DNA from 4 places in the Nonomuraea sp. NPDC050547 genome. Region 1 is predicted to be linked to each of the others. Evidence: riboswitches for the same ligand, from Rfam matches in the RefSeq annotation. Region 1 holds a riboswitch; each other region holds the start of a gene.
The links. Region 1 has a riboswitch for cobalamin ahead of ACIBHY_RS04485 (ABC transporter substrate-binding protein). Riboswitches for the same ligand answer to the same signal wherever they lie in the genome.
Positions count from the first base shown of each region.

Region 2: it holds a riboswitch for cobalamin, as region 1 does, so the genes downstream of both, ACIBHY_RS40035 ((2Fe-2S)-binding protein) here and ACIBHY_RS04485 (ABC transporter substrate-binding protein) in region 1, are expected to answer to the same signal.
Region 3: it holds a riboswitch for cobalamin, as region 1 does, so the genes downstream of both, ACIBHY_RS52775 (hypothetical protein) here and ACIBHY_RS04485 (ABC transporter substrate-binding protein) in region 1, are expected to answer to the same signal.
Region 4: it holds a riboswitch for cobalamin, as region 1 does, so the genes downstream of both, cobN (cobaltochelatase subunit CobN) here and ACIBHY_RS04485 (ABC transporter substrate-binding protein) in region 1, are expected to answer to the same signal.

Region 1 is NZ_JBITGW010000001.1:955,341-962,475, forward strand. It holds gene ACIBHY_RS04460 (ABC transporter substrate-binding protein) at 1-6, shown strand, start outside; gene ACIBHY_RS04465 (ABC transporter permease) at 3-773, shown strand; gene ACIBHY_RS04470 (ABC transporter ATP-binding protein) at 770-1,504, shown strand; gene ACIBHY_RS04475 (fumarate reductase/succinate dehydrogenase flavoprotein subunit) at 1,505-4,156, shown strand; gene ACIBHY_RS04480 (PepSY domain-containing protein) at 4,184-4,795, opposite strand; cobalamin riboswitch at 4,922-5,044, shown strand; gene ACIBHY_RS04485 (ABC transporter substrate-binding protein) at 5,084-6,094, shown strand; gene ACIBHY_RS04490 (FecCD family ABC transporter permease) at 6,103-7,128, shown strand; gene ACIBHY_RS04495 (ABC transporter ATP-binding protein) at 7,125-7,135, shown strand, end outside.
Region 2 is NZ_JBITGW010000019.1:129,109-136,243, forward strand. It holds gene ACIBHY_RS40025 (LLM class F420-dependent oxidoreductase) at 1-148, opposite strand, end outside; gene ACIBHY_RS40030 (YcaO-like family protein) at 169-1,320, opposite strand; gene ACIBHY_RS40035 ((2Fe-2S)-binding protein) at 1,562-2,245, opposite strand; cobalamin riboswitch at 2,413-2,612, opposite strand; gene ACIBHY_RS40040 (ATP-binding cassette domain-containing protein) at 2,576-2,998, opposite strand; gene ACIBHY_RS40045 (hypothetical protein) at 3,221-3,622, opposite strand; gene ACIBHY_RS40050 (ABC transporter ATP-binding protein) at 3,929-5,356, opposite strand; gene ACIBHY_RS40055 (energy-coupling factor transporter transmembrane component T family protein) at 5,353-6,093, opposite strand; gene ACIBHY_RS40060 (MptD family putative ECF transporter S component) at 6,090-6,707, opposite strand; gene ACIBHY_RS40065 (ABC transporter ATP-binding protein) at 6,704-7,135, opposite strand, start outside.
Region 3 is NZ_JBITGW010000036.1:7,904-15,038, reverse strand. It holds gene ACIBHY_RS52780 (DUF418 domain-containing protein) at 1-400, shown strand, start outside; gene ACIBHY_RS52775 (hypothetical protein) at 733-1,545, opposite strand; cobalamin riboswitch at 1,589-1,792, opposite strand; gene ACIBHY_RS52770 (SMP-30/gluconolactonase/LRE family protein) at 2,075-2,998, opposite strand; gene ACIBHY_RS52765 (hypothetical protein) at 3,077-3,766, opposite strand; gene ACIBHY_RS52760 (hypothetical protein) at 3,807-4,181, shown strand; gene ACIBHY_RS52755 (hypothetical protein) at 4,320-4,736, shown strand; gene ACIBHY_RS52750 (purine-cytosine permease family protein) at 5,080-6,414, shown strand; gene ACIBHY_RS52745 (hydantoinase/oxoprolinase N-terminal domain-containing protein) at 6,461-7,135, shown strand, end outside.
Region 4 is NZ_JBITGW010000015.1:289,382-296,516, forward strand. It holds gene cobN (cobaltochelatase subunit CobN) at 1-1,550, opposite strand, end outside; cobalamin riboswitch at 1,581-1,786, opposite strand; gene ACIBHY_RS34500 (precorrin-3B synthase) at 1,778-2,875, shown strand; gene ACIBHY_RS34505 (precorrin-8X methylmutase) at 2,872-3,492, shown strand; gene ACIBHY_RS34510 (precorrin-2 C(20)-methyltransferase) at 3,492-5,033, shown strand; gene ACIBHY_RS34515 (cobalt-precorrin-6A reductase) at 5,021-5,797, opposite strand; gene cobM (precorrin-4 C(11)-methyltransferase) at 5,902-6,645, opposite strand; gene cbiE (precorrin-6y C5,15-methyltransferase (decarboxylating) subunit CbiE) at 6,642-7,135, opposite strand, start outside.

The DNA of each region.
Region 1 (7,135 bases):
CGATGAGACAGGCCGCCAGGATCGGCTCGCTGCTGGCCGCCGCCGCGCTGTGGCAGGTGCTCACCGTCACCGACGCCCGCCTGTGGCTGCGCTTCGACCGGCTGCCGTCACTGGACGAGGTCGCGGTGCGCTTCGCCGCCGAGCTGACCACCTCCCTGTACTACCTCGACCTGCTGCAGAGCCTGCTGCGCATCCTCACCGGCTTCGCCATCGCCGCCGTGGCCGGGGTCGCGGCGGGCGTGCTGGTCACCCGTTCGCGCCGGGCGGGGCCGTTGCTGCTGCCGCTGCTGGAGGTGGTGCGGCCGATCCCGGCCATCGCGCTGGTGCCGATCGCGATCCTGCTGTTCCCCGCCGACGAGCAGGGCATCGTCTTCATCACCTTCGCCGCCGCCTTCTTCCCGATCATGGTGAGCACGCGGCACGCCGCACGCGCGCTGCCGACGCTCTGGGAGGACGCGGTCAGGACGCTCGGCGCCGGTCGCCGCCACGTGCTGTGGCACGTCGTGCTGCCCGGCATCCTGCCCGGCGTGTTCGGCGGGCTGTCGGTCGGCATGGGCGTGGCCTGGATCTGCGTGATCTCCGCGGAGATGATCTCCGGCGAGTTCGGGGTCGGCTACCGCACCTGGAACTCCTACACGCTGGTCGACTACCCCGCCGTGATCGTCGGCATGGCCACCATCGGCCTGCTCGGCTGGCTCACCTCCGCCGCCGTCGAGCTGGCCGGGCGCCGGGTCACCCGCTGGCTGCCGCGCGGGGAAGGGAGCGTCACGTGACCACGCTGACCGAGCGGCCCCCCGCCGTGCGCGGGCTGGCCTTCGCCGTCGAAGCGCTCACCCTCGGCTACGGCCGCGCGCCCGTGCTGCGCGAGCTGGACCTGGCGATCCGGCCGGGGGAGGTGCTGGCCGTGGCGGGCGCTTCGGGGTCGGGCAAGTCCACGCTGCTGCGCGCACTGGCCGGGCTGCTGGCGCCCGCCGCCGGCCGGGTCCTGGCCGACGGCGTCGTGGTGGCCGCCACCTCCGCCGATCGCGCCATGGTCTTCCAGGACGACGGCCTGCTGCCCTGGCGGACCGTGCGGCGCAACGTGGAACTGCCGCTCGCGCTCAGGAAGGTGCCGCGGGCCGCGCGCCGGGCAGCGGCGGCGTCCTGGCTGGACCGCGTGGGCCTCACCGGGTCGGCCGGCCTGCTGCCCCGCGAGCTGTCCGGCGGCATGCGGCAGCGGGTGCAACTCGCCCGCGCGCTGGCCGGGGCGCCGCGGGCCGTACTCATGGACGAGCCCTTCGGCGCGCTGGACGCGCAGACGCGCGCCGAGATGCAGCGGCTCCTGCTCGGAGTGCTGCGTGAGACCCGCGCCACCGTCGTGTTCGTCACCCACGACGTGGACGAGGCGCTGCTGCTCGGCGACCGCGTCGCGGTGATCGGCGGCGGCGCGCTGCGCGCGGTGATCGAGGTCCGCCCAGAAGACGATCGCGACGACCTGCGCGCCCGCGTGCTGAAGGAGCTGTAGATGAAGATCCCCGAGCTGAGCGAGCGCCTGGAGCTGGAGTGCGAGGTGCTCGTCGTCGGCGGCGGCACCGCCGGCACGATGGCCGCGATCACCGCGGCCGAGCGCGGCGCCCACGTCCTGCTCCTGGAGAAGGCCCACGTACGGCACAGCGGCGCCCTGGCCATGGGCATGGACGGCGTCAACAACGCGGTCATCCCCGGCAAGGCCACCCCCGAGGACTACGTCGCCGAGATCACCCGCGCCAACGACGGCATCGTCAACCAGAAGACGATCTACCAGACGGCCACGCGCGGCCACGAGATGGTCCGCCGCCTGGAGCGCTACGGCGTGAAGTTCGAGAAGGACGAGTACGGCGAGTACGCCGTGCGGCGCGTGCACCGCTCGGGCAGCTACGTGCTGCCGATGCCGGAGGGCAAGGACGTCAAGAAGGTCCTCTACCGGGTGCTGCGCAGGCGCGACATCCGGGACAAGGTCCGTATCGAGAACCGTGTCATGCCCGTCAGGGTCCTGGTCGACGACGGCAGGGCGGTGGGGATCGCCGGATTCGACACCCGCTCGGGCGCCTTCGTCACGGTCAGGGCGGGCGCGGTGATCCTGGCCACCGGCGCCTGCGGCCGCCTCGGCCTGCCGGCCAGCGGCTACTTGTACGGCACCTACGAGAACCCCACCAACGCCGGCGACGGCTACGCGATGGCCTACCACGCCGGGGCCGAGCTCAGCGGCATCGAGTGCTTCCAGATCAACCCGCTGATCAAGGACTACAACGGGCCCGCCTGCGCGTACGTGGCCAACCCGTTCGGCGGCTACCAGGTCAACAACAGGGGCGAGCGCTTCGTCGACTCCGACTACTGGTCGGGCCAGATGATGGCGGAGGTGGCGGCCGAGATCGCCTCGGCCCGCGGCCCCATCTACCTGAAGCTGACCCATCTGCCGGACGAGACGATCAGCGCGGTGGAGACGATCCTGCACTCGACCGAGCGGCCGACCAGGGGCACCTTCCACGCCGGGCGCGGGCACGACTACCGCACCCACGACGTCGAGATGCACATCTCCGAGATCGGCCTGTGCGGCGGCCACTCCGCCTCCGGCGTCTGGGTGGACGAGCACGGCCGGACCACCGTGCCCGGCCTGTACGCGGCGGGCGACCTGGCCTGCGTCCCCCACAACTACATGATCGGCGCCTTCGTCTTCGGCGACCTGGCCGGAGCCCACGCCGCCGCCGCGGCCACGCCCGTGCCCGCGACGTTGCCGCAGGGGCAGGTGAGCGCCGCCCACGAACTCGTCTACCGCCCGCTGCGCAACCCGGACGGGCCGCCCCAGCAGCAGGTCGAGTACAAGCTGCGCCGCTTCGTCAACGACTACGTCGCCCCGCCCAAGACCGCCGCCAGGCTGGACCTCGCGCTGGAGTCGTTCGAGCGCATGCGCGAGGAGATCGCCTCGATGGGCGCCCGAACCCCGCACGAGCTGATGCGCTGCGCCGAGGTGGACTTCATCCGCGACTGCGCCGAGATGGCCGCCCGCGCCTCCCTCACCCGCACCGAGAGCCGCTGGGGCCTCTACCACGACCGCGCCGACCTGCCCGCCCGCGACGACGGCGCGTGGCTGTTCCACCTGAACCTGCGCAAGCGCGCCGACGGCGCGATGGAGTTCCTCAAGCGCCCGGTCGAGCCCTACCTGGTCCCGGTCGAGGAGTTCGCGCCGTCCGCCGCCGCCCCCGCCGTCCTGGCCGCGCACACCTCCGCCCCGGTACGGCGGGCCGCCCCCGTCACCACCGAGCGCACCGGCGTGGGCCGCCGCTCCCCGCGCATACTCGAGCTGCACCGCCTGGCCGAGGAACAGCCCACCACCGAGCAGCTCGCCCCCTACCTGGCCGACCCCGACCCCAAGGTGCGCAGGGCCGCGATCGCCACCCGCACCGAGACCGTCCCCGACGGCGCCGGCCCCGCCCTGGTCGCCGCCCTCGCCGACGAGCACGGCACGGTACGGCGGGCCGCCGCCACCGGCCTGCGCGAGCTCGCCGAGGTGCTCCGCCCGCCCCTCGACCTGGACGCGGCGCTGGCCGGAGGCGACGCGCTCGTCCGCGCCACCGCCCTGGACCTGCTGCGCGCGCTGCGCCTGGGCGGCAGAGACGTCTTCGCCGCCGCGATCGCCGACGCCGACCACCGGGTGCGCATCGAGGCCATCCGCGGCCTGGTCTCGCTGGACGAGCCGGACCTGGTAGCGGCCGCCGCCGGCGACCCGTCGCGGGAGGTACGAGTCTGGGTGGCCAAGGGGCTCGGCATCATCGGCAAGCCCGCGCCCGTGCTGGAGACGCTGGCCGCCGACGCCGACCCGCTGGTCAGGGCCGCCGCCCTGGAGTCGTCGGCCGGTGCGGGCGGGCCGCTGGTGGCGGCGGCCGTACAGGCGATGGACGACCCGCGGTGGCAGGTGCGGGTGGGCGCGGCCCGCGCGCTCGCCGCCGCCGACCGCGCCAGTGCGCCGGCGCCGCTCGTGGCGGCGCTGTCGGACGAGAACCTCGACGTGCGCAAGGCGGCCGTGCTGGCACTGACCCGCTGGGCGGACACGGCCGAAGCGGGCGCGGCACTGGAGGCGGCGCTGGGCGATCCGGACGCGGACGTGCGCGCTTACGCGCGACGGGCGCTGGCCGGGTAGCGCCGCCTCCTCAGCCCGTCATGTGCGTCAGCCGGTCGATTCCGGCTCGGCTGACGGCGAGACCACGCTGCCGTCGTCCGCCTTGATCTTGACCTTCGCCTTGGTCCCGTCTGCGGCGGTCACGTCGGCCTCCCAGACCACCGTGCCGTTGTCCCTGTCCAGGGACAGCTCGGTGATCTTGCCGTCCGGGTACTCGCCGGCGACCTTCTCCGCGGCGTCGGAGTAGGTGGTCTTGGCCGCCTCGGCCTGCGCCTTGTGCTTGGCCTTCTCCGCGTCGTCGTCGGCCTCCGCCGACGGCGTGCCGACGACCTTCCAGGTCATCGCGTCGACCCGGACCTTGCTCTCGGCGCCGTCCGCGCCGATGATGGTGACCTTCCACACGCCCTCGTCGGAGTCCAGGCCGGTGACCGTGCCCTCCACGGCGGCCAGCGCGGCCTCGCCCGCCTTCTTGACGTCGTCGGCACCGGTACCGGCGTCCGGCGAGCCCATGTCGCTGGGATCGGCCGGCGGTGTGGCAGGACTCTGGACGGCGAGGCCGGCGGTGTTCTGGGCGCCCCCGGAACCGCAGGCCGTGATCGTGAACAGCGCGGCGGCGGCCGCGGCCGCGCGAATAGCGTGCTTCTTAGAATTTTCCCCCATGAGGTGCACGCTGCCCCGAATATCTCCTCGGCATTCCCGCAGGTCAGTAGATCATGAAGGCGTACGGCCTGGTTGGCAGCCCTCCGGATATGCCACGATAGATCCCGAAATAGGCGACGGCGGATCGAGGAAGCCGGTGTGAATCCGGCGCGGTCCCGCCACTGTGATCGGCGAGCGAGCCCCGACGAAGCCACTGCCCTTGCGGGCGGGAAGGCCGGGGTGAGCGTTGACCCGAGAGCCAGGAGACTCACGCGGTCGCCACCTCACGACCTTGGGGCGGATCTCCCCATGAGAGGAACGGTGGACGGCATGCCCTTCCCCGCGAGCCCGCGCGCGCTCGTACCCCTGCTCGTCGCCTCGGCCCTGCTGGCCGGCTGTGCGAGCGCTCCCGCACCGGCCGCCGAACAGGCGGCCGGAGTCCCCGCGGGATTCCCCGTCACCGTCGTCAGCTGCGGCGTCAGCACCACCTACGAGCGGCCGCCCCGCCGGGCCGTCGCGCTCAACCAGCACGCCACCGAGATCATGCTCGCGCTCGGGCTGGAGAAGTCGATGGCGGGCACCGCTTACCTCGATGACGCGATCTTGCCCGAGTACAAGGCCGCCTATGACCGGATCAAGGTACTGGCCAAGGAGTACCCCTCCTTCGAGGCGCTGCTCTCGGCCGAGCCGGACTTCGTCTACGGCGGCTTCGAGAGCGCCTTCGACGCCAAGGAGGGCCGCGGCCGGGACGTGCTGGCCAAGTCCGGCATCGACACCCACGTCAACTCCGAGGAATGCCCGAACGGCCCGGTCACCGCGGCCCAGGCCGAGGAGGAGATCCGTACCATCGGCCGCGTCTTCGGCGTCGGCGAGCGCGCGGAGCGGCAGATCGGCGCCATGCGGACCGTCCTGGACGGCGTTGCGAAGAAGCTCGGCGACGTCGAGCCGGCCAAGGTGTTCGTCTACGACTCCGGCGACAAGACCGCCTTCACCGCGGGCGGCGCCGGGATCGGCAACGAGATGATCAAACTGGCCGGCGGGGCCAACCTCTTCGCCGACCTGCCCAAGGCGTGGGGAAACGTCTCCTTCGAGCAGGTCGCCGAGCGCGCGCCCGAGGTCATCGTCATCTACGACTACGGCCAGACCACGGTCGAGGCCAAGAAGAAGTTCCTGCTGGCCAGCCCAGCGCTCAAGGACGTGCCCGCGATCAAGAAGCAGCGGTTCGCCGTGCTGCCCCTGTCGTCGGCGGTGCTCGGGGTGCGGGTGCCGGCCGGGGTGGAGGCGCTGGCCCGGCAGATCCATCCGGACCGGTTCAAGTGACGCGGGCGGTGCGGCGTGCGCCGTACCCGCTGATCCTCGCGGTGCTCGCCGCCGCGCTGCTGCTGGCCGCGACGGCGGGCGTCGCGGCGGGCTCGGTCGGCCTGCCGTTCGGGGAGGTCTGGTCGATCCTGCTGCACCGGCTCCGGCTGCCGCTGGGCGAGCCCACCTGGCCGGCCGTGCGCGAGACGATCGTCATGGACGTACGGCTGCCGCGGGTGCTGCTCTGCGCGGTCGTCGGCGCCGGGCTGTCGGTCTGCGGCATGGCCCTGCAGGCGCTGGTGCGCAACCCGCTGGCCGACCCGATGCTGCTCGGCGTCTCCTCCGGCGGCACCGTCGGCGCGGTCGCCGTGATGGTGCTCAACCTGTCGGTGTTCGGCGCGCTGACGCTGCCCCTGGCCGCCTTCGCCGGCGCCCTCCTCGCGCTCTTCCTCGTGTACGGCCTGGCCAGAGCGGGCGGCCGGATGACCACGATCCGGCTGGTGCTGGCCGGAGTCGCCACGGCCGAGGTGCTGTCGGCCGTGGCCAGCTTCCTCATCGTCACCTCCAACGACCCGCACAAGGCCGACTCGGCGCTGCGCTGGATGCTGGGCGGCCTGGCCGGCACCACCTGGGACCTGCTCTGGATCCCGGCGGCCGCCGTGCTGCTCGGCACCGCCGTGCTGCTGGGCGTCAGCCGTCCGCTCAACCTGCTGCTGGCGGGGGAGGAGGCCGCCGCCGCGCTCGGGCTGGACGTGCACCGCTTCCGCGGCGCGATGTTCGTGCTGGTGGCGCTGATGATCGGCGCGATCGTCGCGGTCAGCGGGTCGATCGGGTTCGTCGGGCTGATGATGCCGCACGTGGTCAGGCTGCTGGTCGGCGCCGACCACCGGCGGGCGCTGCCTGCCGCCGCGCTCATGGGCGCGGCCTTCCTGATCGCCGCCGACCTCGCCGCCCGCAGCCTCATCGCCCCCGAGGAGATCCCGATCGGCATCCTGACCGCGGTGACCGGCGGCCCGTTCTTCCTGTGGCTCATGCGGAGAAAGGCGGCCCGATGACCCCCGG
Region 2 (7,135 bases), on a different contig from region 1:
CCAGGTAGCCGAGCACGCTGACGGCGTCCGGTCCGTACTCCTCCACGCTCCACACGGAGTCGACGCCGATGCTCTCGGCGTGCCGGATCGCCGGCAGCACCTCCTCCATCGGCTCGCCGCCGTAGCCCATCGCAAGTCCGAGCCGCATGTCTTCGTCTCCTCCTGGGTTCACGCGAAGGGCAGGGGCACCGGTGTCAGATCTGATGACGGCGGGATCCGGCTCCCGCCCATGAACGGGAACGCGGCCGGGGCGTTGCAGGACAGGCCGGGCACGATGACCCGGGCGACGTGCAGGTCCATGCCTGCGACGGTGAGGTCCACGGCGTAGGCCCGGAAGGTCGCCGCGCCCCTGGCGGGCGATCCTGCGGGGTGGCGCAAGCGGTCGAGCGTCTCGCCCCGCAGGCGTACATCCAGGTAGAGCTGGACGTGCAGGCGCACGTCGTTGACCGAACGCCAGCCGCGCCGCAGGTCGTCGAGGTAGCGGCGGTCGGCGCGGCGTGGCAGGTACGGTGGTCCGGGATCCAGGCGCAGCAGCACGCGGCCGGTCTCATAGGTGCCGATGGCCTCGGTGAACGCCTTGGCTGCGGCCTCCTCAGCGGTCTCCCGGCAGGCGCTGCCGAATCCCACGATCCCGCGCTCGCGGTCCTCGACGAAGACCCCGGCGACGATCGCCCCGAATTCCGATGGAATCTCCAGCGGCGTGACCGTCAGCCCGGACGTCGCCGCCTCGCCCAGCGCGGTGGCCAGCGGGCCCGTCTCGGGCACCGGGAGCGGGGCGGCTTCATGGCGGCCGGCCCACCAGAGCGTGACCGCGTCACGTTCCAGCACTTCACGCAGGGCCGCCCGCCTCGCCTGCTCCCGCGTCGGGCCGGCGGCGGTACCGGCCAGGACCGGGTAGTTGGTGTACGGCTCGCCGCGGCGTGGGCCGGTGAAGTAGTTGACGTAGACCAGCGAGGCGGGCACCAGGACCCGCTCCCCCGAGGTCAGGTCCTCGGCGGGCACCCAGGTGATCTCCAGTTCCCGGGTCATCGGGACGAACGGAAAGCCCTTGGCCGCGTACTGGGCGGGAGAATAGAGGGCGAAGTCCCGAGGGTCGAGTGCGGGTTCGGTCAGATCTCGGTGGGCGGCTCGGGTCAGGCCGCCGGGCACCTGGTTGGCGCAATGGCGCTCGATCGCCTCCCCGATCGCGGCCAGGCGAGCTGCGTCTTCGTCACCGAGGGCCGCGCCACCGGTCACCTCTGTCCCTTGAACAGCGGTGTACGAGACCATGCTGGCGACGACAGGGTGGCGTGGCCGGTCCCGGCGCACTTCGCGGATCATGAGCAAGACCTTCCTGGGTGTGCCGGGACCGGGAAATCAGGTCTTACTCGTCGTCGTCCTCACGCCACTCGAACGGCGAGTCCACCGCGGGGGTGTGGGACTTCAGGCAGGTCTGCGGGTCATCGGGTTCGGCGAAACCGTGGTGCGCCATGTGCGTCCTCCTTCGGCATTCTGCACAAGTGATGCAGTTGCGAACTCTTCGCAAGAAGTTTAGGCACAGGCTCACCGGGATTTCAAGAATTCATTTGTCCAGCAGGGCGCAGTCCCCGCATTTATCGCCGTCCGGCACCCGGTAATAGAGACAGCACGTGGTGCGCCGGAACGCGAGTTCTGGAGAGGTGAGGGAGCCTTTCCCGGCCAGCCCGCCAGTGGCCAGCAGCAGGTTCACCAGCCGAGCGGCCCGGGGGGCGAGCTCCGGGCGGGCGGTTGCCACGGCACGTCCGGCTTCGGCGACGGCCGAGGCGGCGTTGCCATACAGGAGTCCGGGGGCGACTTTCACCCGCAGGCCGCGCGCGAACGGTTCGAGGTGGCGGCGCACCACCATGTCGTAGAGCAGGGCGGCGACCTGGCCTTCCGTCCCTGCATGCCATCCCGCGAGCGTGGGCAGCCGCAGGCGTGAGTCGTCGTCGGCGCGGTCGAGCCGGGTCAGGTCGGGGATGACTCCGCGGGTGAGCACGGCGCCCACGACAGGCGACCAGAGGCGCGCGGCGTGGCTCAGCTGGGCGATGGAGGCGCCGATGCGCAACTCGGCGGTGTCGTACCTGGCGGCGGTCGCCTCGACCAGATCGGTGAGTCCGCGCGCGTAGTCGGCGCTCACGTCGTGCCATCCCGCGGGGTCGCCGCCAAGGTGCGGAGCGAAGAACGAACCGAATTCGGCGATTTCCTCGAGCGTGCTGCGGACGGACTCTTCCGACGCCGCTTCCATAACTCCAGGCTCCATTCTCAAAAAGGGAATGACTAAATGGCCGGACGGCAAATCCGGCAGTTTCTGGAGAGATCAGGGACTACTCACGGCGGGATCGAGCGGCCGACGGCACGCCATCGTTCTTCAGGCGCCATGGCCTGCTCCTCTCCGGGGAAATCCGCCCCAGGTCGTCGAGGAGGCGACCGCGTGAGTCTCCTGGCTCTCGGGTCGATGCTCGTCCCCGCCTTCCCACCCCCGGGGAAGGGTGGTGGCGTCGAGGGGATCCGCTCGCCGATCACAGTGGCGGGACCGCGCCGGAGTCACACCGGCTTCCTCAGTCCGCGCTCGCCTTTACCCGGCCATCATGACACGGATCCGGTCAGTTGGGCGGATATGAGGCGGGTGTAGGCGCCATCGCCGGTCAGGAGCCTCATGGGTGCCGGTCTCGGCGACGCGGCGGGATTCCCGTACCACGATGCGGTCGGCGGTCAGGATGGTGGACAGCCGGTGGGCGATGATCAGCGTGGTGCGGTCGCGACGGACGGAGGCCACGGCGGCGGCGACCTCCTGCTCGCTTTCGGTGTCGAGGCTGGAGACGGCTTCGTCCATGACGAGGATGGGCGCGTCCTTGAGGATGGCGCGGGCGATGGCGATGCGCTGGCGCCGGCCGCCGGACAGGCGGGTCCCGAACTCGTGGGCCTGGGCGGCCGTGGCGGCGGAGATGACGGACTGCGGCTGGGCGCCCTCGCCGCTTCGGCCGACAGGTCCGGGCATGCTGCTGCCTCACGGACTCGCGGTGCCGGCGCAGGATGGCGTCCGGGCCGACCACAAGCCGCAGCCTGTGCAGGACCGCGCGGGGCAGTGCGGTCAGGAGCTCCGCCGGGAAGAAGCGGTCCTCGGGAGCGAACCTCACCCGCGCATCGGCGCCGAGCTGCCGTTCCAAGACCACGACCTGGCCGGACGGGATTGTCGGCAGCCGCAGTGTTCGAGGACGGCTTACGAAATCGACGCCGCGTTGAGCGCGACGACGAGGCTGGCCGCGGCGAGCATGAACGCGGCGGATGTTCCCACATACCGCTCCGGCTTGCTTCGGGACACCGCATTGGGGATGACGCTGAGCACGGCGAACCCGAACACCGCCCAGGTGCCGATACCCGCGACGGGGTCTGCCACCACGTCGATCCATCCGACACGGTCCACGACCACGACTGCGAACGCGACATAGAGCACCAGCGCGATACCGCTGCCAACCCGCAGTGGTCCCGGTAGGACCCGGTGCCGCCCACCCCATGCCAGGCTCCCCCATGGCGCGCCGCACACGAGGGCCAGTTGCAAGACCGACAGCAGCACGAGGACGACGATGAAGAGGACAACCAGGACAGGCACCAGTTCGTTCATGAGATCGTCCCTCCAGGGGTCGATACGCATCGCCGGGAAGTCACGATATGTCGCGTTGCACTCCAAGTCAAGATATATCGCGATAACTACGGCAACCTACCCCAAGTTCCCGGTCAGGCCGGCTTGCAGCGAGATGGGCCAGGCGAAGCGGCACCCTCTCCTGAGGGGCGGAGCCGGCGCACGCCGTGCACGGCCAACCTCGCCGTGAGCTGGCCCAACGCATACCTCAACAGGCGCATGGCGGGTCCGACCCGACCCCACCGACGCGGATGGCCCGGCCGGCCAGGTGATCGGCACCTTTCTCGCTCACGCTCCACCGAGGGCCCTGAGCCTGAGCTCCTGGTCGGCGGCGAGGGCCAGAAGATCGTCGTCGTGGCTGATGACGAGCACGGTGACGCCTTCGGCCGCGAGCTCGCGCATGATCCGCGCGACGGAGTGCAGGTGACGGCGGTCGACGCCGGAGCTGGGCTCGTCGAACACGACGATCCGGCGAGCGCCGAGCCGGGCCGCGGCGACGACCAGGCGTTGCTGCTGCCCGCCCGAGAGGGACAACGGGTGCCGGTCCCGCAGGGACTCGAGGTCGAGGTCACGCAGGAGGCCGCCGACCTGCGGCGCGCCGGACCCGCTGAGCCTGAGCTCGGCGCTCACGCTGTCGGTGAACAGTTGCCGTTGCACGTCCTGCATGACGATGCCGCTCACACGCTGGCGTTCGGCCCGGCCGAGCCGCCGCCCGTCCAGCGACACCTCGCCCTCGTGTCGTTGCAGGCCGGTCAGTACGCGGGCGAGCGTGCTCTTGCCGGCGCCGTTCTGGCCGGTCACGGCGGTGATCGCGCCGGCCGGCAGGTACGCCTCCTCGATGTCGAGCACCCGGCGGCCGCGGAAGGCGCACCGGACGCCGCGCAGGGTCACGCCTGCCCCCGAGTGCCGCGCCGAAGGCGTGCCCGGGTCGACGCTGGGGCCCCGGGCGAAGACGCGGGGTGCCTCCGGACGCCGGACGGGGTCGAGGGAACGCAACCCTTCGGCCGCCAGGGTGTCGTCGTCGAGGGCGGCGAACTCCGCACCCCGCCACTGCGCGTCGACGCGGCCCCCGCGCAGGGCGACGACGCGGTCGGCGACGCCGCGCAGGAAGTGCAGGCGGTGCTCGGCGATGACGATGGTCGCGCCGCTCGCGCGGAGCCGGGCCAGCGTGGCCGTGAAGCGTTCGACCGCGGCGGCGGACAGGTTCGAGGTGGGCTCGTCGAACAGCAGCAACGACGGACCGTGGGCGGCCGCGGCGGCACAGGCCACCTGCTGTTGCTGTCCTCCTGACAGGTTCTGCAGCCTGCGTCCGGCGAAAGGGCGCAGGTGGTGTTCTGCGGCGGCCGCGCTGACGCGTTCCCCGATTCGCTCCGCGGGCTCGCCGAAGTTCTCCATCGCGAAGGCGAGTTCGGCCTCGCACTCGTCGGTGAAGAACTGGCGCCGGGGATGCTGGAGCACGGTGCCGGTGCGGCGGCCGAGCTGGTCGAGCGTCAGGTCGGCGACGGCCTGCCCGTCGAGGTGCACGGCGCCGTCGAGCTCGCCGTCGTGGAAGTGCGGAACGAGGCCGTTCATGAGCCTGAGCGCGGTGCTCTTGCCCGACCCGCTGGGCCCGCACAGCACGACCGTCTCTCCGCGCCGCACGTGCAGGGTGAGGCCGTCGAGCGTGGGGCTTGTCGCGCAGGCGTAGGTCCAGCGCACCCCGTCGATCCGGATCACCACAGGACCGTGGCCGTGCCCAGCGCCAGGGCGACGAGAACGGCCGCGCCGTCGGCGGCGGCGAGCCGTGGCGGGCGCATCGAGCTGGGGCGGGAAGGCGAGCCGAGCCCGCGCAGAAGCGCCGAGGCGGACAGGTCCTCGGCCACGCGCAGGCTCGAGGCGATGAGCGGGACCGTGAAGCGTTCGATGCCGAGCACGGGGTGGCGCAGCATGCCACGCCATCCGCCTATCCCCCGCAGCCGCATGGCGTCGTACACGGCGCGGGCCTCGGCGAAGATCGTCGGCAGGAACCGCAGCATCACGGCCGCGGAGACGGTGATCGCCCTCGGCACCCGGGCGGCGCGCAGCGCCGCCGTCAGCTCCGTGGGAGAGGTCGTGGAGATCAGGTGCAGGGCCACGCCGCCGATGGCGACGAAGCGGACCAGGTACGCGGCCAGGGTCGCGACCATGCCGACCGCCGGATGCGGGAGGAGCACCGGCAGCAGGTGGGCGACGGCTCCGATGGCGGCGGCACCGGCCGGCAGGGCGAGCGCGCGTACCCAGGCACCCTCGTTGAGCGCGAGTAGCACGCCGAGGACGAGCGCGGCGGGCACGAACGCGGCGCCCTGCGGGGCCATGACCACCAGGCTCGTCGCGAGCACGAGCAGCGCTTTGGTCCGCGGGTCCAGCCGCAGCAGCGGGCTCGGGCGAGCCGCCGTCGTGGCGCGCCCGCGCGACGCCATGGCGCCGGTGCTCACGCCAGGCCCGCCTTCTCGAAGTGCTTACGGGTCAGCCGCAGGCCGAGCAGCCCGCCGAGCAGGCCGAAGACGATCGTGGAGACGTCGAAGGCGAGCAGGACCGGCGGGGAGAGCAGCGTCCGCATCTGGCTGACGAAGTCGGCGCCCATCGCCTGCATCGAAGGGCCGGCGAAGTAGGCGTCGCGGTCGTAGAAGATGGGCATCATCGGCCCGGCGTACCAGGCGGAGTAGACGGCGTAGGCGAGCACGCTCAGGCGGCGTGAGGCGTACCGGCCGACCCAGATGATCAGCTCCGCGGCCAGCGCGCAGCCGATGGTGATCACGAAGCTGATCAGCGGATGCCCGGTGAGCATGAGGAACCCACCGGTGATGATCGCGAAGACCGTGACCATGCCCGCGTGCCGTACCCGGGTGAGGAACAGCATGAAAGGGACTCCGGCGGCCACGATGCTCGCGACGAGGGCGGCCAGCATGACGGCCGGGTTGAGGAAGCCCAGCATGTTGATCGCGAACACGACGGCGAGGTAGAGGGCGCCGAAGACGCCGATGTTGATGAGGTCTCTCGGGCTCATGCGCGGGTCGAGACGGCGCTCGGGCGAAGTGGTCGTGGTCACGGTGTTCCCTTCGAGGCGAGTTGCCAGCCGCGGGCGCGTACCCGCTCGTTCCAGAAGCGGGCGTAGGTGCCTCCCGCGGCGAGGAGCGTGTCGTGGTCGCCCTGCTCGGTGATCTTTCCTCGGTCGAGGACGAGGATGCGGTCGGCGGCGACCACGGTGGACAGACGGTGGGCGACGACGATGACGGTGCGGTCGCGGGCCAGTTCGGTGATGGCGTCGGCGACGGCGGCCTCGTTGGCCGCGTCGAGGGCGGCCGTGGCCTCGTCCAGGAGCACGACGGGAGCGTCCTTGAGCAGAGCGCGGGCGATCGATACTCGCTGCTTCTCCCCGCCGGACAGGGTCGAGCCCGCCTCACCGACCCGGGTGTGCCAGCCGTCGGGGAGACGTTCGACGACCTCGTCGAGCCGCGCGATGGCGGCCACGCGGCC
Region 3 (7,135 bases), on a different contig from region 1:
GGCGGCGTTCCTGGCCGTCGGCACCTGGCCCGACGTGGCGACGCCCGTCGTATGGGTGACGTACGCCGCGCACAGCTTCACCGGCTACATCGGCGGCATCGGCGCGGCCGCGGCCATCGGGCTCGCCGCCGTCCGCATCGGCCACAACCACGGCCCCCTCACCACCGCCCTGGCCGCCCTCGGGCAGCGCTCGATGACGTTCTACCTCGCGCAGTCGGTGGTATGGGTGGCGCTCTTCTACCCGTTCACCCTGGGCCTGCGCGACGACCTCAGCTTCGCCGCCAGCCTCGCCGTCGCCGTCGTCATCTGGGCGGCCTCGATTCCCGCGGCGGCCTGGATGCACCGCAAGGGATACCGGGGCCCGTTCGAGGCGCTCGTGCGCCGCATGTCGTACCGCTAGTTCCGGACGGCCGCTTCCTCCCGCAGGCAGGCGCCCTGCGGAGCGCGGGGGATGCCCAGGATCACGATCCGGCGACCGCCGAGGGGCGTCACGTTCGAGACGTGCCGTCGCCATCCGCGACGCGCAGCCGTTCCCGGTAGGCGCGAAGGCCGGCCGCACCAGGCACCCGCAGCCCGTAGACCCCCGGCCTCCTCGGGGTGAGCGACGGAAGCTCCGGGGCATCGGACATGAAACCGAACAAACGCATGTCCCCGAGCGAGGTAGCGGTCCACACGTGACGGTCACATGGCCGTCACGGACGCCCGTGAAGATCGTGGCGGGGTCAGCAGGGTTCAGGCATGGCCGAGTCCTACGCGGACCACGGTGGCGGCGGTCTCCAGGGGCGCGGGCTGGCGTGGTGAGCAGGAGGCGGCCACCACGAGCCGGTCGGCGAGGCCCGAGATCGTGGCGCACGTCGCCGCGGCGGATTCCACCGGCCCGGTGTGCGGCGAACGGCCGTCCACGACGGCGGCCACCACGGTCGTGCGGGGCAGGCCGCCCATCCGGGTGAGGGCGTCCAGGGCGCCGGGCGCGGTCACGAAGTCCAGGGCGATGCTCTCGACCCGCGAACCGCCCAGTACGGCCAGCGCCGGACCGGCCTCGCCCGAGCACAGGCACACCATCAGCCGGGGACGGTTGCTCAGCTCGCCCAGCCGCCGGTAGACGCGGGCCAGGCGGCGCAGGCCCGCAGGGTCGGCCGGTGCGGGCTCGTCCAGCTGGACCTCCTGCGCTCCGGCGGTGGCCAGCCGCTCCAGCAGTTCGGCGTACGGCTCCAGGAACGCCTCCAGCAGGCTGAGTGGATCGAAGCCCGGGCCGCCGGCGCTTCGGCCGCCGGTGCTTCGCAGGAAGGCGAGCGGGCCGGGTAGCACCGGGCGTACCTCGAAGCCGAGCCGCCTGACCGCCAGGTAGGCGGCGAGCGGCGCGCCGTGGTCGAGCCGGAAGCGGGTGGCTGGGGTGAGCGCCGACCCCTCCGCGACGCCGAAGGTCGCGGGGGAGCGGAAGGTGGGGTGGTGGAGCGGGAGGTCGGTCAGGCCGAGCGCCCGCCATCCTTCCCACAGGCCGGTGGTGGTCGCCGGGCGTCCGAGCACGGTGGTGCGCTGTCTCACGTCGGGTCCTTTTCCCTCGCGGAACCCCTGGGGGCCGCGCACCGGGCGGCGCGCGGGCGGTGGCAGGTGTTCGGACTCGCGGGCGTCCCACACGTTCCTACTGGCCGTCGCTTCCCAGGCCGGAGCCCAGTGCTTGCGTGGACGGCGGTCGTTCCCGCTCACCGCTGCGGGGCAGTCCCGGATTCACACCGGGTTCCCTCTTGCGCCGATCCCTCAACGGGGCCGGGCCAGCCGCAGGAGGAAGCATATGCCCTGCGCGGGTCGCGCACGCGGCCATGCCTCGCCCGGCCTGGGCGTGATGCGGCGAGGTGTTCCCGGCATGGGGTCGCGTCATCTCACGCCGAGGCACCTCGGACCGCGGCATGTTCGGGCTGTGGCATCTCGCGCGTCGCGCCTCGGGCCGGGGGCGCCTCGGGGCTCGGGCATCCGATCTCGCGTGTGCCGGGAGATCGGATGCGCCGCGTGCATGGGCGTGGTGCCGTGCGGGTGCCGGGCCTTGGTCTCCGATCGATGAGGCCCGCGTGCCGGGTCAGGGGCGGGGGATGGCGACGGCGTCGTACGTCGTGTCGGGGGTCGGCGGGGTGGTGAAGCGGGCATTGGGCAGGTACAGGCGGGACCCGAACGCCGCCACCGTCGTCGGCACGTCGAACAGGGCGCTGGTCACCCGCCGGACCACGCGGCCCTCGGTCCCCGCCGCGTTCAGCCGCAGGACCGCCACGGTGTTGATCCGGTTCTGCACCGCGTACAGGGTCCGGCCGCGCAGCAGCAGGCCGTCGCCCTGCGGCAGCGACTCGCCGTGCAGGTCGATCCGGGAGGTGGTACCGGTGCCGTCCACGCGGAACAGGCCGCCGGTGTTCGACTGCACGATGATCAGGCCCCGGCCGTCGGGGGTGGCGGCGATGCCGTTGGCGTTGATGCCGGTGCCGTACACCAGGTCGCCCGTGAGCGGGACCCGCACCACGTCGGCGGGCAGCCGTCCGCCGCGCAGCGGCAGCTTGTAGAGCACCGGGTTGGCGGAGTCGGTGAACCACGCGGCGTCGCGGGTGAGGATGACGTCGTTGACGAATCCGGCGGCGGTGGCCAGCCGGTAGGAGGCCAGGACCCGGCCGGTGCGGGTGTCGACGACGCGGGCGTCCCCGGCCGTGCCGCCCGCCACGAACAGGCGTCCGCGCTCGTCGATCTTCATCCCGACGGACGGGGTGCCGGGACCCTCGCTGATGATCGCGCCGCGCCCGGTCCGCAGGTCGGCCCGGTAGATGGAGCCGTTCGCCAGCGAGCCGAAGTAGGCGAGCGGGCCGGAGCCGATGGCGATGCCCTCGGGCCGGAAGCCGTCGGGCAACGGGATCGACTCGGGTAACTCCCGGTCCGCGGCCGCCCCGGCGGGAGCGCCGGTGGCGACGGCCAGGACGAGGGTCGTGACAATCGCGCAAAGGAGCCTGATGGTTCGCAGCATCTGATGCCCTCTTTCCAATCGTCTCGGGACCCACGCTAGATCGCCGGGCGCCGTGCGCAAGTGCCGCGAGGCCTCCGGCTAACGGGCGGGGCTCCCGCCGTACACGGCCGTCACCTTCACACCGAGCGCCGCGGGCAGCAGCGGCGCGGCCTCGGCGATGGCCGCACCGCCCGGGGCGAAGGCGGCGGCGTGCCTGAGCGCGATCCTGGCCGCCCGCCCCTGGACCTCGTAGGAGGCGTGCCCGAACGCGGCCGCCAGCGCGGGCGCCGGCTCGGCGGCATGCGGCAGCTCCCGTTCCAACCGGCGCAGGCCCTCCAGGGCGAGCCTGGCCTCAGGCCGGAACGTCAGCGCGCCGATCGTCTCGACGACCTCGCCTGCCGCGGCGGCGCCGCCGTACCCGATCTGGGCGAGCGCCAGCTCCGCGACCGCGCCGGGAGCGGCGGGCAGCAACCGCAGATAGTCGCGTACGCGCGCGCCGGCCTCCTGCGGCGTCGGGTCGAGCAGGTGGTGCAGCCGCACGAAGAAGCGCAGCCCGATCTCGTCCCCGCCACGCAGGAACCGGCGCAGGCACCCGTCGAGCAGTTCCGCCCGCGACACCCGGCCCTCGGCCGGCAGCCGCCGGAGCAAGGCCGGCCAGCGGGTGGGGACGGGTTCCCCACGCTCCTCACGCAGGACGCGGCCGGCGCCCTCGGCCTCGAAGATCCGCGGCAACAGTGAGCCGAGCAGCGGATCGTCGCCCGACGGCCGGGCTCGAAGCCAGGCGAGCACGAGGGGGTCGTGCTCGGGCGGCTCGCTGGCGGGAACCCCGTTGATCGATCCGACGAACGCCGTCGAGCACGGCGTGGGCGTGGTGCTGAACGGCCCCGGCGAGGCGATGGCACAGCGGATCGCCGCGCTGGCTCCCGGCGCGCACGTCGTGAAGGCCTTCAACGTCTTCCCCTCCGCCCAGTGGACCCGCGCCGGCGGCGGACCCCCCGTCACGGTGGCGATGTGCGGTGACGATCCGCGGGCGTTGCGCGTCGTCGGCGACCTGGTCCGCGATGTCGGCGGACTCCCGGCCGTGCTGGGGCCGCTGGATCGGGCGCGCCAGCTTGAGGAGGTCGCGGGCTTCGTCATCGGGCTGGCCTTCGCCGGTACCGACCCCGGATCCGCCGTCCCGAGCCTCCCCACAGCGGCCGTGTGAGGGTGGTCGCCACGCCGTAGACCAGGCGCGAAGTTCTTTCGCTCTGTGTGGATTTGGACGCGGATGTCGCTCCGGATCCTTCCTAGGTTCTGCGTTGCCGGACACCACCGGCACCACCACTGATGGGAGTCAGGAATCATGCGTAAGCTTCTCGCCGCCACGGCCATCGCCGGTTCGATCGCCGCCGGTCTGGCCATCGCGCCCGCCGCCAACGCGCAGAGCGCCACCACCGCCGCACAGAGCCAGTCGGGCATCGTGGCCTGGAAGAAGCTGTTCTCCAGCGACGGCAAGGCCTACACCCGCGGCGTCGTGCAGAAGACCGGCCCCGGTGTGTGGCGGATCAGCTGGAAGGGCTTCGACAAGGCCGGCGGCAAGAAGGGCTACGCCTGGTTCCGCTACCAGAAGAACGGCCAGTGGAAGAGCCGCGTCACCGCCTGGGACGGCGTCACCGGCATCCGCCAGTTCGAGCTGCGCGGCATCAAGAAGCTGTTCACCTACACCTGCTGGGCCGGCAAGGCCGACAACTGCGGCAAGAAGCTCTGGCTCGTCAAGTAGGCCCATCCAAGTGGCTACATTATGTAGTCGTTCCAGTGATTACTGTTACTAAGCTCTCCACAGGGGGGAGGCTGTGCGGTGGAGGGCCCTCAACGTCGAGGGCCCTGATCCGCGAAGGAGCGGCATCCGCGCCACGATCCCCTTCACCGAGGACCACCTCGACGAGGCCTGCGAACTGGCCGGCCGATAGCCGGGCCTACCGCCTCGGGACGTGCCCGGACCCGCCCCATCCGAAGATCGCCGCCATCCCGGAACGCTCCCGGGCGACGTGCCTCTTTTGATATCGCGATCTCTTCTCTAGCGTCGGCATATCCGCTGGCACATCACCCGGAAGGGATCACCGATGTCGCACCCCCCGACCGCCGAGGCGGCCTTACCCCCCGACACCGGCCTGGCCCGCGAGGACTACGCGCTTGAGCGCGTCCCCGCGTCGGCCCGCTACGGCTGGATGACCATCGCCGTGCAGCGCTTCGGCCTGCTCAGCGCGCTGTCGCAGTTCCTCCTGGGCGCCACCCTCGGTCTCGGCATGACGTTCTGGCAGGCCGTGCTGGCCGTCACCCTGGGCGCCGCCATTCTGGAACTGGTCGCGATCGCGCTCGGCATCGCCGGGATGCGCGAGGGCCTGTCGACCAGCCTGCTGGCGCGCTGGGCCGGTTTCGGCCGGTACGGCTCCGGCCTGGTCGGCCTGGTCATCGCCACCGCGCTGCTCGGCTGGTTCGGCGTGCAGACCGCCGTGCTGGCCCGGGGCGTCTCGGGCCTGCTCGGCGGCTCACCGGCGTGGATCTGGGCGATCGCCGGCGGACTGGTCATCACCGCGATCGTGGTGCACGGCTTCGCCGGCATGGCCTGGACCGCCTGGATCACCGTCCCGGCGTTCCTGGCGCTGGCCGGCTGGGCGATCGCGGTCGAACTGGCCCAGCGCCCGCTCGGCGAGCTCATCGCCTCCAGCCCGGCGGGCCCGGCGATGAGCCTGGCCCAGGGAGCGACCCTGGTCGCGGGCGGGTTCATCGTCGGCGCGGTCATCTCGCCGGACATGTGCCGCTTCAATCGCAACGCCGCCGACGTCGTCAAGCAGACCGTGCTCGGCATCTCCCTGGGCGAGTACGTGCTCGCGCTCGTCGGTGTCCTGCTGGCCCACGCGCTGCGTACCGGCGACGTCGTCACCATCGTCACCACCACCTCCGGCACGGTCGGCGTCCTCGTGCTGATCACCGCGACGGCGAAGGTCAACGACTGGAACCTGTACGCCGCCAGCCTGGGCGTCACCAACACCCTCTACACCGCGTTCGGTCTGAAGGCCGGGCGGGCCGCGGTCACCGTCGGGCTGGGCGTGGTCGGCACCGCGCTGGCCGCCCTCGGCATGGCCGACCACCTGGTCGGCTTCCTCATCCTGCTCGGCGTGGCGATCCCGCCGATCGCCGGGATCATGGTGGCCGAGTACTACGTCGTCCGCACGTGGCGGGCCGTCCTGGACACCTCCCGCGAGCAGGGCGCCCTGCCCGCGCGCTCGCCCGGCTGGGTGCCCGCGGCGCTGGCCGTCTGGGTGGCCGCCGCGCTCATCGGCCACTACGTCACCTGGGGCATCCCGGCGCTCAACGCGCTGCTGGCCGCCTTCGTCCTGTACGCCCTGGCCGGCAAGGCTGGGCTCACCGGTTCCAACCGGGCATCCGCCGCATGAGCGCGGCGCCGTATCCCGGCCTTCCCACAGACAGGAGCACCGCACCGTGCGCATAGGCATCGACGTGGGCGGCACCCACACCGACGCCGTCCTCCTCGACCCGGCCATGAACGTCGTGGCCACGATCAAGACGGCGACGACCGCGGACGTGACCCGCGGCGTCGTCACGGCGCTGACCGACCTGCTGGACAGCCACAATCTCGACCGCGGCGAGGTCACCGCAGTCATGATCGGCACCACCCACTTCACCAACGCGCTCGTCACCCGCCGCCGCCTGGCCCGCACCGGCGTCGTACGGCTCGCGCTGCCCGCGACCGCCGCGCTGCCGCCCACCTCCGACTGGCCGGCCGAGCTGATCGCGGCCATCCGCCCGAGCGTGCACCTGTGTCACGGCGGGCACGAGGTCGACGGCCGTCCCATCTCGCCGCTGGAGCCCGACGAGCTCAAGCGGGCCGCCGCCGACCTGGCCGCCCACGACATCACCACGGTGGCGATCAGCTCGGTCTTCTCCCCCGTCACCGCCGAGGCGGAGCTGACCGCCGCCGACATCCTGCGCGCCGAGCTGCCGCACCTCCGGGTGAGCCTGTCCCACCAGATCGGCCGCATCCGGTTGCTGGAACGGGAGTCGGCCACGATCGTCAACGCCTGCCTGCTCGACCTGGCCGACGAGATCGTCGACGCCTTCACCGGCGCGCTCACCGCCGTCGGGGTGCGCGCCCCG
Region 4 (7,135 bases), on a different contig from region 1:
CACTCCAGGTTGCCGTGCTTGCCGACGTGCACCATCGCGTGCGCGCCGAACTCCGCCGACAACCAGCGGTAGGCGGCCAGGTAGTGGTGGCTCGGCGGCAGGTCGGGGTCGTGGTAGATGGCGATCGGGTTCTCGCCGAAGCCGCGCGGCGGCTGGACCATGACCACCACGTTGCCCGCGCGCAGGGCCGCCAGCACGATGTCGCCCTCGTGCACGAACAGCTCGCCGGGCGGCGTACCCCAGTGCCGTTCCATGCCGGCGCGCAGGTCCGCGGGCAGTGTGCGGTACCAGCGCTCGTAGTCGGCGGCGGGGATGCGCACCGGGTTTCCCGCCAGGTGTTCCTCGGTCAGCCAGTCCTGGTCCTGGCCGCCGGCGGCGATCAGCGCGTGGATGAGCGCGTCGCCGTCCTGCTCGGCGACCCCGGGGAAGCCTTCGCCGAGGTCGTAGCCGGCCTCGGCCAGCCTGGCCAGCAGCCCGACCGTGCTCGCGGGGGTGTCCAGGCCGACCGCGTTGCCGACCCTGGAGTGCTTGGTCGGGTACGCCGACAGCATGACCACGAGCCGCCGCTCGGCCGGCGGCGTGTGCCTGAGCAGGCCGTGGCGCACCGCGATCCCGGCCACGCGGCGGGCTCGCTCGGGGTCGGCCGTGTAGACGGTCAGGCCGTCCTCGTCGATCTCCTTGAACGAGAACGGCACCGTGATGATCCGGCCGTCGAACTCGGGGATGGCCACCTGCGAGGCGGCGTCGAGCGGGGACAGGCCGTCGTCGTTGTCCTCCCACTCCTTCTTGCCGCTGGTCAGGCAGAGTCCTTGCAGGATCGGGACGTCCAGGGTGGCCAGCGCGCCGACGTCCCACGCCTCGTCGTCGCCGCCCGCGCCCGCGGTGGCCGGACGGGAGCCGCCCGCCGCCAGGACGGTCACGACCAGGGCGTCGGCGGTGCGCAGGACGTCGAGGAGCGCCGGTTCTGCCGTTCTGAGCGAGGAGCAGTACACCGGCAGCGGCCGGCCGCCCGACTCCTCGATCGCCCGGCACAGGGACTCCACGAACGCGGTGTTGCCGGCCACGTGGTGGGCCCGGTAGTACAGGACGCCGATCACGGGGCCCTCGGTGGCCTTGGAGTCGCGCTCCAGCGGGCCCCAGGAGGGCATGGGGGCCGGTGGGGCGAAGCCGTACCCGGTCAGGAGGACCGTGTCGGACAGGAAGCCGTGCAACTCGGCGAGGTTGGCGGGGCCGCCGTGCGCGAGGTAGGCGTGCGCCTCGGCGACGACGCCCGCGCTCACCGTGGACAGTTCCATCAGCTCGGCGTCGGGGGCCTGCTCGCCGCCGAGCACGACGACCGGGCGTGGGCCGGCGAGCAGCGCGTCGAGGCCTTCCTCCCACGCGCGGCGGCCGCCGAGCAGCCGGACCACGATCAGGTCGACGCCGTCCACGAGCGCGGGCAGGTCGTCGGTGAGCAACCTGGCGGGGTTGCCCAGGCGGTAGTCAGCGCCGCTGGCGCGCGCGCTCAGCAGGTCGGTGTCGGATGTAGAGAGCAGCAGAACGCCAGGCACGCCGCAGTCCTCCCTCGGGGTCCTCGCCCCGTTCGCAGGTGTCGCGACGGCAGGAGTCTCCTGGCTCCCGGATCCATGCTCACCCCGGCCTTCCCGCCCATCGCTGGACAGTGGCCTGTGGTGGGGTTCGCTTCCCGGTCACAGTGGCGGGACCGCGCCGGTTTCTCACCGGCTTCCTCCCATTGCCGTCGCCTAAGGGTGAGCCTACTGGCGTTACCATCCTCATCGTGTCCATAGCCGACTTTTCCGGACGTCTCCGCCCAGATGCCTGTCCGGGAGCGCTACAGACGCACGCCGCGGCGGACGGCCCGCTGGCCAGGATCCGCCTGCCCGGCGGTGCCATCACCCCAGCTCAGCTGCGTGAGCTGGCCGCCTTTGGCGCGAGCGGGATCGAGCTGACCTCGCGCGCCAACGTCCAGGTGCGTGCGGTGGAATCTCCGGCGGTCTTCGCCGACCGGATGGCCGCGGTGGGCCTGTTGCCCTCGCCGACGCACGAGCGGGTGCGCAACATCGTCGCCTCGCCGCTCGGCGGGCGGCTGACCGGCTTCGCCACCCACCCCCTCGTGGAGGCGCTGGACCGCGCCCTGTGCGCCGACCCCGCCTTGGCCGGCCTGCCCGGCCGCTTCCTGTTCGCCCTGGACGACGGCACCGGCGACGTCGCCTCGCTGGGCGCCGACGTCACCCTGGTCGAGGACGGCATCCTGCTGGCCGGTACGCCCTTCTCGACGCCCGGCGACGGAGTGGACATCCTCCTGGCCGCCGCGCGAGCCTTCCTGGCCGAGCGCGCGGACAGCGGCGCCTGGCGCGTCGCCGAACTCCCCGACGGCCCCGCCCGCGTCGCCGCCCGCCTCAGCGCCGCCCGCGTCCAGGCCGCCGCCGCGGTGGCCTCCCCGCAGCGGGCGCGCGGGGCCGGGGTGGTCGCGCTGCCGGACGGGCGGGTGGCGGTGGAGGCCGTGGTCCCGCTCGGGCGCCTGACCGCGGCCCAGGCGCGCCTGCTCGCCGACCTCGATGTCCCGGTACGGCTCACGCCCTGGCGTACCGTCGTGCTCCTCGACCTCGCCGAAGCACCCGACCTGACCGGATCCGGCCTGGTCACCGACCCGGACTCCCCCTGGACAGGGGTGAGCGCGTGCACCGGCAGCCCCGGCTGCGCCAAGTCCCTGGCCGACGTCCAGCACGACGCCGCCCAGTGGGTGGCCGCCCGTGAGCGCCGCCCGGAACTGCCCGTGCACTGGGCAGGCTGCGAGCGCCGCTGCGGCCTGCCCAAGGGCCGGGTCGTCGAGATGGTCGCGACCGGCGACGGATACCAAGAAAGGCAGAAGTGAGCGACTACATACGCGACGGCGCCGAGATCTACCGGCGTTCGTTCGCCACCATCCGCGCCGAGACGGACCTGTCCGGGCTCCCGGCCGACGTGGCCCAGGTGGCGGTGCGGATGATCCACTCATGCGGGATGACCGACCTGGTCGGCGATCTCGGCTGGTCGCCGCGCGTGGTCGGGGACGCGCGCGCGGCGCTCGGGGCGGGGGCGCCGATCCTGTGCGACGCCATGATGGTGGCCTCCGGCGTGACCAGGCGCAGGCTGCCCGCCGGCAACGAGGTGATCTGCACGCTCGGCGCGCCCGGCGTGGCCGAACTGGCGGAGAAGCTCGGCACCACGCGCAGCGCGGCGGCGCTGGAGTTCTGGCGCGACCGGCTGGACGGCTCCGTCGTGGCGATAGGCAACGCGCCCACGGCACTGTTCCGGCTGCTGGAGATCGTCGCGGAGGGCGGGCCGAGACCGGCGGCGGTGCTGGGGATTCCCGTGGGGTTCATCGGCGCGGCCGAGTCCAAGCAGGCGCTGGCCGAGAGCGGGCTTGAGCACCTCGTGGTGCGCGGCAGGCGCGGCGGCAGCGCGATGACGGCGGCGGCGGTCAACGCCATCGCCAGCGAGGTGGAGTGATGGAACACAACGAGCGCGCGGCGGGCAGAGAGCCGGCGGCGGACAGCGAGCGGGCGGCGGGCGCCGGGCGGCTTTTCGGGGTGGGGCTCGGACCTGGGGATCCGGAGCTGATCACGGTGAAGGCGGCCAGGCTGATCGGCGAGGCCGACGTCATCGCCTACCACGCCGCCCGGCACGGACGCAGCATCGCCCGTTCGATCGCCCTGCCGTACCTGCGGGAAGGGCAGATCGAAGAGTTGCTGCTCTACCCGCTGACCACGGAGACCACCGACCACCCGGGCGGCTACCAGGGCGCGCTGGACGACTTCTACGTCGAGTGCGCCGCCAGGCTCGCCGCCCACCTCGACGCCGGGCGGACGGTCGTGGTGCTGAGCGAGGGCGACCCGCTCTTCTACGGCTCCTACATGCACATGCACAAGCGCCTGGCCCACCGCTACCCGACCGAGGTGGTGCCGGGCGTCACCTCGATCAGCGGGGCGTCGGCGGTGCTCGGCCGTCCCCTGGTCGAGCGGGACGAGACGCTGACCGTGCTGCCCGGCACCCTGCCCGGCGAGGTGCTGGCCGAGAAGCTGCGCGCCACCGACTCGGCGGCGGTGCTGAAGCTGGGCCGTACCTTCGAGAAGGTACGCGACGCGCTGGCCGAGGCCGGACGGCTGGACGACGCCTGGTACGTGGAACGCGCCACCATGGGCGCCCAGCGGGTCGCGCCGCTGAAGGACGTGGATCCCGAGGGCGTCCCGTACTTCTCGCTGGCGCTGCTGCCGAGCCCGGCCGAGCACACGTTCGTGCCCGAGAAGCCGGCGGGGCAGGGGCCGGGCGAGGTCGTCGTGGTCGGGCTCGGGCCCGCCGGGCGGCCGTGGCTCACGCCGGAGGCGCAGGAGGCGCTGGCCGCCGCCACCGACCTGGTCGGCTACGGCCCCTACGTGGACCGCGTCCAGCCGAACCCGCGCCAGCGCCGCCACCGCACCGACAACCGGGTCGAGGCCGAGCGGGCCAGGCACGCGCTGGAGATGGCGCGCGACGGCGCCCGGGTGGCGGTCGTCTCCTCCGGCGATCCGGGCGTGTTCGCGATGGCCAGCGCGGTGCTGGAGGCGGCGTCCGACTTCCCCGGCGTGCCGGTGCGAGTGGTGCCGGGGCTGACCGCCGCGCAGGCCGTGGCCGGGCGGGTGGGGGCGCCGCTGGGGCACGACTACTGCGTACTGTCCCTGTCTGACCTGCTCAAGCCGTGGGAGGTGGTGGCCGAGCGGCTGCGCGCCGCGGCGCGGGCCGACCTGGTGCTGGCGTTGTACAACCCGGCCTCGCGCAGCCGTACCTGGCAGGTGGGCGCCGCGCGTGACCTGCTGCTTGAGCACCGCGCGCCGGGCACACCGGTGGTGATCGGCCGCGACGTCGGCGGGCCGCGGGAGTCGATCACCGTCACCACGCTGGCCGGTCTCGACCCGGCCGACGTGGACATGCGCTGCCTGCTGATCATCGGCTCCTCGACCACCCGGGTGAGCGAGAGCGGCGCCGTCTACACCCCGCGCCGCTACCCGGCCTGAACCCAGGCCGCCGCCTCGCCCGCGCTCTCCACCAGCCGCACCCCCGCGGGCAGCGGCGGCCGATCCACCATGATCACCGGGAGTCCCGCCTCCCGGGCCGCGACCAGCTTCGCGCTCGTCATGGAGCCGCCGCTGTCCTTGGTGACCAGCACGTCGAGGCGGTGCCCGCCGATGAGCGCGCGCTCACCCTCCACGGTGTACGGCCCGCGGTCCAGCAGCACGTGCGCGTTCGCGGGCACCGGCGGCTCGGGCGGATCCACCGATCTGGCCAGGAACCACATCGAGGTGAGCCCGGCGAACACCGGCAGGCTCCGCCGTCCCGTCGTCAGGAACACCCGCCCGCCGGGGAACTCCCGGTCCAGTTCGCCGGCCGCCGCGGGCAGGGAGGGCACGCGGCGCCACCGGTCGTCCGGCCCCTCCTGCCAGCCGGGACGGCGCAGCACCAGCAACGGCACCCCGGCCAGGGCGGCGGCCTCGGCGGCCGAGGCGCTCATCCGCTCGGCGAACGGGTGGGTCGCGTCCACGAGCCTCTCGACCCCTTCGGCCGCGATCCACCGGGCCAGCCCGTCGGGGCCGCCGAACCCGCCCTCGCGCACCTCGCCCACCGGCAGCCGCGGATTCGTGACCCGCCCGGCCAGCGACGACACCACCCGCATGCCGGAGGGCACCAGCTCGGCGGCCAGCGCCCTGGCCTCCGCCGTACCCCCGAGAATCAGCACCCCGCCGCGGCGCGAGCCCGCGACGGGACGCGAAGGCGGACCCATGGACGGACCCGCAGGCGGGAGCTCGGAAAGGCCTCCGGGCGGATCCACGGGCGGGTCCACGGGCGGATCCGCGGGCGGGCCTGTGGGCGGGGTCACGGGCGGGGTCATGGGCGGGGTCGGGCGGCGCTGTACAGGTGGCTGTCGGGGAACTCCGAGGCCGACAGCACCCGGCCCACCACGATCACCGCCGTGCGCTTCACCCCGGCCTCGTGCACCCGGGCGGCGATGTCGGACAGGGTTCCGCGCAGGATCAGCTCGTCGTCCCTGCTGGCCCGCGCCACCACGGCCACCGGGCACCCGGCGCCGTAGGACGGCAGCAGTTCCTCGACCACCTGGTCGATGCGCTGCACGGCCAGGTGCAGCACCATCGTGGCGCCGCTCGCCCCCAGCGTGGCCAGGTCCTCGCCCGGCGGCATCGGCGTGGCCCGCCCGGACACGCGGGTCAGCACCACGGTCTGCCCGACGCCCGGCACGGTCAGCTCCCTGCCCAGCGCCGCCGCCGCGGCGGCGAACGCGGGAACCCCCGGCACCACCTCGTACGGCACGCCGATCGCGTCCAGCCGCCGCATCTGCTCGGCCACGGCGCTGAACACCGACGGGTCACCCGAGTGCAGCCTGGCCACGTCGTGCCCGGCGGCGTGCGCGGTCTCGAACTCGGCGACGATCTGGTCGAGCGTCAGGTTCGCGGTGTCCACCAGCCGGGCCCCGGCCGGGCAGGACTCCAGCAGTTCCCGCGGCACCAGCGACCCGGCGTAGAGGCACACCGGCGCCCGCTCCAGCACCCGCAGCCCGCGAACGGTGACCAGGTCGGCCGCCCCCGGCCCGGCTCCGATGAAGTACACGGTCACGACGCATCCCCTTCGTCAGGCTTCGTGACCGACCACACGGTCACCGGCATCATCGGCCGCCACGCGGTGAACCCGCCCACGGGCCCGGCCCGCTGCACCGACAGCCGCACCAGGTCGCCGCCGCGCTCGGCCTGCCAGCGGACGGTGAGGGCCTCCGACTCCAGCGTGACCGCGTTCGCCACCAGCCGTCCGCCGGGGCGCAGTACGGACCAGCACGTCTCCAGCATCCCGGGCACCGTGAGCCCGCCGCCGACGAAGACCGCGTCCGGCTCGGGCAGCCCGGACAGCCCCTCGGGCGCGCGGGCCTCGACGATCTCCAGGCCGGGTACGCCCAGGGTGCCGGCGTTCCTGCGGATGGCGGCGGCCCTGGCGGGGTGGCTCTCCACGGCGGTGGCCGTGCAGGAGGGATGGGAGCGCATCCATTCGATCGCGATGCTGCCCGCTCCGGCGCCGACGTCCCAGAGGTGCTCGCCCGGCAGCGGGGCCAGCC